DNA from 2 places in the Streptomyces sp. NPDC025784 genome. Region 2 is predicted to be linked to the other one. Evidence: riboswitches for the same ligand, from Rfam matches in the RefSeq annotation. Region 2 holds a riboswitch; the other holds the start of a gene.

Region 1 (3,401 bases), on a different contig from region 2:
CGCCGGGGCGGACCGGATGCTGTGGTCGGTGACCCTGGACAGGGAACTGGCGGAGACGGCGCTCGGCAAGATTGAGGCGGAAGTCGGCCTGCTGTACGCGGCGGTTGACCAGGACGGCGTGGACGGGCTGACCCTGATCGAACCGGGCTACGTGATGCCCCACCCGACGCTCCCGGCGGTACGGGTGCGGCGGCGCGACGACCTGTGGACGGAGCCCATCAGCAAGGTGCTGCTCCGTCACCCTTCCCTGAGCGACGACGAGTTGGCGTCGGCGGCACGGTCGGTGGTCGGCTCGCTGGCGACGGTCACCATGTCGGGGCCGGGCACCGTCGAACTCCAGCCATGCGGTGTGACCAAGGCGACGGGTCTGGCCCTCGCCGCGGCGCACCTCGGTCTCGCGCCCGCCGAGACCCTCGCCTTCGGCGACATGCCCAATGACATCCCCATGTTCGACTGGGCGGCCCGCGGGATCGCCATGGCCAACGCGCATCCGGAACTGAAGGCGGTGGCCGACGAGGTGACCTTGTCGAACGAGGACGACGGCATCGCGGTCGTGCTGGAACGGCTCTTCGGGGTGTAGACGTCCGGTCGCGGTGCGGATGTCCTTCCGGGCGCGGACACCCCGACAGGAGAAAAGCGGAGAAAGACGGACAAAGATTCTCATTCGGGGCGCGGGCGGAGGTCCGTCGCGCGCCCCGAGGAGGCGATGTGCCGCTGTCGCCGGGTCAGTACGCTCCGTTGACGTTGTCGATCGAGCCGTACTTCGCCGCGGCGTAGTTGCAGGCGGCCGTGATGTTCGCGACCGGGTCGTACGGGTCCATCGAGGTGCCGGGGACGTGGTAGGCCTTGAAGGTGGGGTCGATCACCTGGAGGAGGCCCTTCGAGGGGATGCCGGCCTTGGCGTTGGAGTCCCAGTTGTTGATGGCACGGGGGTTGCCGGAGGACTCGCGCATCACGTTGCGGTGGATGCCGTTGTACGTGCCGGGTATGCGCGCCTTGGCCATGATGTCCAGGGAGTGCTTGATCCAGCCGTCGAGGTTGTTGGTGTACGTCTTGCCGGAGGAGGGGGCCCCTGCCGCCGGTGCGGCCTTGGTCAGCGGGGACACCACGCCGGTCGCGAGGTTCTTCGTACCCACCGTCAGCACCAGTCCAGGGCGCAGGTGGGCGGCGTCGGGGCCGATGACGGCCTTGTTCGCGTCGTACAGCGCCTGCCAGCCACCGCTCGACGGGTTCTTCTTCGCGACGGTCTGGAGGGTGTCGCCGGCGACCACGGTGTAGGTGAGGAGCTGCACCTGGGGGACGGTCGCCCGGACGGTCTGGGTCGCGGTGGCGGCCTGGGCGCCGGTGGCGCTCAGGAGGGGGAGCGCGAGGGCGACTCCGCCCACACCGGCGGCGAGCACGCCACGGGTGACGAGGGGGCTGGTCCTGAAGCGGCGGTTCATGAGTCGTCCGGACATGGCGGTTTCCTCTCCTGCGCCTGCGAGGTGAGCTGTCGGGTTCGGGCGGGGAGGTGCCCGGCCGCGCTCTCTGTGCGGCTTGACCCCGAGTCGTTCCGGTTTGTCCCGGATCGACGGTTTGCCTGGGTTCCCCCGCTCCTGCCGTGTGTGCGTGGGTGGGTGGGTCCGGGCGGCGGCAGGATTCGGCGATCCGCCCGGGATCGACGTGAACGTATGCGAGAGCACATGTCGGGAACAAGGTCTGAATTTCGGACGAAGATCGCTTTCAGCTGATTAAAGCGACGTCGATTCGTCCGATTCAACCGGAATTGGTTCCTCAACTTGCCTTTAGCAAAGGGGTTCTGTGAAGGCGGCGTAAATTCCCGGTCGAGGGTGTACGTGACCCAACTCACGAGACCAAGGCGAATCAAAGCGGCAAGACCGGCAACTCGGACATCATGCCCCGATGGGCTATGTGTACGAGTTGGGCAATTCGGACATCGGCAGGGCGGTGGTCCGAGGGGGGCAAATCGGGCAACTCGGGCAGGGTGTAGGAGGTTCCGTGGGGCCGGGCGGCCGCGCGTCCGGCCGCCCCGGCGGGCGGGGCCGGGCCGGTGGCGGCCCTAGCCCGCCGTGCGCGGGATCCGCTTCTCCCACGTCCGGTGGAAGACCACCTCGTCGCCGTCCCTGCAGATGACCTCGTCGGAGGCGATGAACTCCTCTTCGGAGCAGGTGAGTTCCGATCGCGTCGTCACCCGGGCGTCCCAGGGGAGGCCGGGGCGGTGGAAGCGGACCGACCAGGCCGAGCGGGCGCGCGCCGACAAGGGGCCGGACTCGTCGATCGTGTACGACTCCCCGACGTCCTCCGTGACTTCGAGGCCGTCCGGGTGGATACGGGTGCCTTCGTGACGGACGTCGGTCTCCAGGCGCCACTCGCCCTTGGCGACGTCGTGCACGAGGAGCCGCTCGGGGCGCGGCTCGTCCAGCGTCGCGGGGGAGGCCGCCCCGAGGGGCGCGGACTGCTCCGGCTCCTCGAAGACGATCGCCGGGTCCGACTCCCGTGCCCTCACCGGGAGTTCGAGGGCGCCGGCCGCCGGGTCCAGGGTGAAGCCGGTCTCCGGACCGGGCTGGGGCCAGACCCACGGCCAGTACGCGGAGGAGACGGCGAGCCGGACGTGATGCCCGGGCGGGAACGCGTGACCGATGGGGGCCAGCTCGACGAGCACGTCCTCCGTCGCGCCCGGCACCCACGTCGTGGCCCGGTCGCTGCCGTGGCGCGCCGACAGGTTCAGCACGCCCCGGGTGACGAGCGTCGAGGCGCCGTCGGGAGCCACGTCGCACAGCCGGGCGATCACCTGGCCCCGGGGGGAGTGCGAGGTCAGCCGCAGCCGGACCGCCGGGCGGCCCAGGACCCAGGTCTCCTCCGTGACCTCGAACTCGAAGCAGACCGAGCGGGCGTCCTCCTCGCGCTGGTCCGGGGGCAGGTCGGCGTCGTGGCCGTGCGGGACGGTGCGGCCCGCGTCCACCCCGGTGTGCTGCGGCGAGCGCACCGTCACCGGGTCGCCCTGGAGCGCGTACGTGACCCGGGTCACGGTGGGGGACGGCCACACGGGATCACCCACCCAGCGGCCGGTGATCACCGGGTACGTCGTCGCCGGGGGGCGCGCGTCCATGACGTACGAGCGCAGGAGCGGTTCCGCCATGATGCCGCCGGGGCCGGGGCCGGGGCCGGGGCCGGGGCCGGGGCCGGGGCCGGGGCCGGGGTCTGGGTCTGGGGCGGGGTCGGGGTCTGGGGCGGGCGTCGCCGGGGTGCGCAGCCAGTGGTCCCACCAGCGCAGGGTCTCCTGGAGGAAGCCGATCGCCGGGCCGGGCGGCCGGTCCCGGTCGGGGTAGTGGTGCGACCACGGGCCGATCACTCCGCGTACGCGATCGGGTGGCAGGTGCTCGACCAGACGCAGCACCGTG
Region 2 (3,401 bases):
CGGGCTCATCCGCGCCTCCGACCACGGCGAGCACCTCACCGAGAACGAGGCCGCGGCGATGGCGTTCATCCTGCTCTTCGCGGGATTCGAGACGACGGTCAACCTCATCGGCAACGGCACCTACGCCCTCCTCACCCACCCCGGGCAGCGGGCCCGCCTCCAGACCTCCCTCGCCGCGGGGGAGCGGGGACTGCTGGAGACCGGGGTCGAGGAACTCCTGCGCTACGACGGGCCGGTCGAGCTCGCCACCTGGCGGTTCGCCACGGAGCCCGTGCGGATCGGCGGGCAGGACATCGCGCCCGGCGATCCCGTCCTCGTCGTCCTGGCGGCTGCGGACCGTGACCCCGCACGGTTCGAACAGCCGGACACGCTCGACCTGTCCCGGCGTGACAACCAACACCTCGGGTACGGCCACGGCCTTCACTACTGTCTCGGCGCGCCGCTCGCCCGTCTGGAGGGGCAGACCGCGCTCGCCACGCTCCTCACCCGCCTGCCCGATCTGCAACTCGCGGGGGATCCGGCCGATTTGCGCTGGCGCGGTGGCCTCATTATGCGTGGATTGCGCACACTTCCGGTGGAGTTCACGCCGATCAGGTAGGCATGCCGCGGAACGACGTCCCGATGGGTGTCGGGTGACGGTCCGTCACATCTGTGATCTTCACGTGATCTGCGCTGCATCGACTTGTGACAAGCGTTCGAGTGCGGATACGTTCACCCAGCAACGCGGCCCATCTGTCGCTGTAGCCGCTGTAGTCACCTGCTGTCACGCGAAAGGCTTCCGCATGCTCTCCGGGAACGGCCGTCACCGTCGCCCCCGTCAGGCCCCGGCTCTCATCGTCGCCGCTGGAGTGACCGGTTCGGCCATCGCGATCCCGCTGCTCGGCGCCACCAGCGCGAGCGCCGCCGACGGCACCACGTGGGACCGGGTCGCGGAGTGCGAGAGCGGCGGCGCCTGGAGCGCCGACAACGGCAACGGCTACTACGGCGGCCTGCAGTTGACCCAGGACAACTGGGAGAGGTACGGCGGTCTCGCCTACGCCGCGAGCGCCGACCAGGCCAGCCGCTCGCAGCAGATAGCGGTCGCCGAGAAGGTCCTCGACGGCGAGGGGCTCACCGCCTGGCCGACCTGCGGGCCGCTCTCCGGGCTCAGCAGGAACTCCGCTGACGTCGAGGTCGACACGGGCCTGGGCAACGGCTCCTCGAACGAGGGCGGCTCTTCGGACTCGTCCGATTCGTCCTCTTCAACTGATTCTTCCGACTCCTCTCTCTCGTCCGGTTCGTCCTCCCTGACCGACACCTCGCGCGAGGGCGGGAACTCCACCAAGTCCGACACCTCGTCGGACGGGGACTCCCAGGACTCGGACCGCTCGGACCAGGCGACGCCGAAGAGCGATGAATCGGACAAGTCTGGCCGGAATGACGAGTCTTCGGAGGTGTCCGAGGGCGGCACGGCCGGAGCCGGCCGCCATCGCGGCGACAGCGCCGACGAGGATGCGACGCAGGGCGCGGGTGACGCCCGCGAGGACGGCACTCCGGGGCGGCACGCCTCCCGCGGCTCGGGCCCCTCGCGTGAATCCGCCGACGGTTCCTACACCGTGCGCAACGGCGACAGCCTCTCGACGATCGCCGACGCCCTCGACCTGCCGGGCGGATGGTCCGGGCTGTACGACGCGAACAAGAAGACGGTCGGCGCCGACCCTGACCTCATCCTCCCCGGTCAGAGCCTTGCAGTTGATGCCGAATCGGGCGAAAAGTAGCGGGAGTTCGCGTCACGGTTCGCCGTGGAATGTCCGGTTTGGTGCGAGTGAGAGATGAGTCTCAGAGGCCCTGATCGTCTTTGGAATTCCGTCGACCGCATGCCTACGGTCGTGATCGCTCGCCACAGCGGGCCCCGACGGTCGCAACGCCGAATCCTGCCGACGGCCGTACGGGAACAGCCGACGCGTCAAGCGCCGTGGGCAGGAGCGGGGGACCCAAGGTAAGTGCCGCGACCGGTTGTTGGACCGGGAGCGGCTAGGGGTGGAGCCGAGCGCTGGAGCGCACGGCCGGGCACTCACCCGCCCGAACCCGACAGCTCACCTCGCAGGCGTCGGTGAGGGGATCCTCCATGCTGTTTTCCGACAAGGGCAAGCACCGTCGTCCGTCCAAGGCCGCACGTGTCGCCGCCCTCGCCGGTGTCACCGGTGTCGCCATCGCCGCTCCGCTGATGGCCGCCGGCAACGCCTCCGCCGCCACCGCGTCCGAGTGGGACGCCGTCGCCCAGTGCGAGGCCGGCGGCAACTGGGCCATCAACACCGGCAACGGCTACTACGGCGGCCTGCAGTTCGCGGCCTCCACCTGGGCCGCGTACGGCGGCACCGCCTACGCCTCCACCGCCGACAAGGCCTCCAAGGCCCAGCAGATAGCCATCGGCGAGAAGGTCCTCGCCGCGCAGGGCAAGGGCGCCTGGCCGACCTGCGGTACGGGCCTGTCGAGCGCCACGTACAACGGCGGCACCGCGGACTCCGCGTCGAGCACCACCACCCGTACGACGGAGCAGCCCGCCTCGCGTTCGGCCGAGCGCCCGGCCGCCGAGAAGACCGTCACCACCCCGACCGGCGAGAGGGTCAAGAAGGGTGACGGCGAGTACAAGGTCGTCAAGGGCGACACCCTCAGCTCCATCGCCGAGAAGAAGCACGTCAAGGGTGGCTGGCAGCAGCTGTTCAAGCTGAACAAGGACATCGTCGACGACGCCGACTTCATCTTCCCGGGCCAGCAGCTGCACCTCGGCTGACCGGCCCTCGCGCGGCGGCCGCGCCCCCCCACCGTCCTCCGTGCGTCCGTCCGCGTCCGCAGCCCCCACCTGCGTCCGCGCCCCCACCGGCCGTGTGCGGTCCGGACCGGCGTCCACGCCGTCCGGTCCGGCCCCACACCGCCGGCCGCGGCCCGGCAGCGGTCCTCGAAAGGCCTCAGCCGGTTCATGGCTCTCCCCTGGAGAAGGTCTCCACACTGGAGGCCTGGTGAGGGTCACCCCCGTCCCCACGGGCTCCCCGCCCCGGCACGTGTTCCCCCGCACGCGCCGGGGCGGGGCTTTTCGTGCGGGGCGGTATTCATGTACGGGGCAGGTTTTTGTTCCGTTCGGAAACAATTTACGCTCGGTTCTGCTCAAGGGGTGGTCGTCAGGCTGGCCGATCCCCCCGAGGCGGTTAGGCTCATGTCGCGAAGCCGTCCCAGGCTCCGCGCCGTGCCGGGCCCGGTGTCCGGCGTACCCGCGTCACATCCCAGAAGGAGATGCTCGTGCCGTCCATCGACGTCGTCGTAGCCCGGGAAATCCTGGACTCCCGAGGCAACCCCACGGTCGAGGTCGAGGTCGGCCTCGACGACGGCAGCACCGGTCGTGCCGCCGTCCCGTCCGGCGCCTC

The links. Region 2 has a riboswitch for cyclic di-AMP ahead of ACZ4IF_RS32255 (transglycosylase family protein). Riboswitches for the same ligand answer to the same signal wherever they lie in the genome.
Region 1: it holds a riboswitch for cyclic di-AMP, as region 2 does, so the genes downstream of both, ACZ4IF_RS35715 (LysM peptidoglycan-binding domain-containing protein) here and ACZ4IF_RS32255 (transglycosylase family protein) in region 2, are expected to answer to the same signal.

Annotation. Positions count from the first base shown of each region.
Region 1 covers NZ_JBVHMN010000021.1:34,664-38,064, reverse strand. The annotation lists gene ACZ4IF_RS35720 (HAD family hydrolase) at 1-580, shown strand, start outside; gene ACZ4IF_RS35715 (LysM peptidoglycan-binding domain-containing protein) at 726-1,457, opposite strand; cyclic di-AMP (ydaO/yuaA leader) riboswitch at 1,480-1,593, opposite strand; gene ACZ4IF_RS35710 (CocE/NonD family hydrolase) at 2,060-3,401, opposite strand, start outside.
Region 2 covers NZ_JBVHMN010000017.1:128,124-131,524, forward strand. The annotation lists gene ACZ4IF_RS32245 (cytochrome P450 family protein) at 1-598, shown strand, start outside; gene ACZ4IF_RS32250 (transglycosylase family protein) at 783-1,757, shown strand; cyclic di-AMP (ydaO/yuaA leader) riboswitch at 1,941-2,104, shown strand; gene ACZ4IF_RS32255 (transglycosylase family protein) at 2,108-2,773, shown strand; gene eno (phosphopyruvate hydratase) at 3,271-3,401, shown strand, end outside.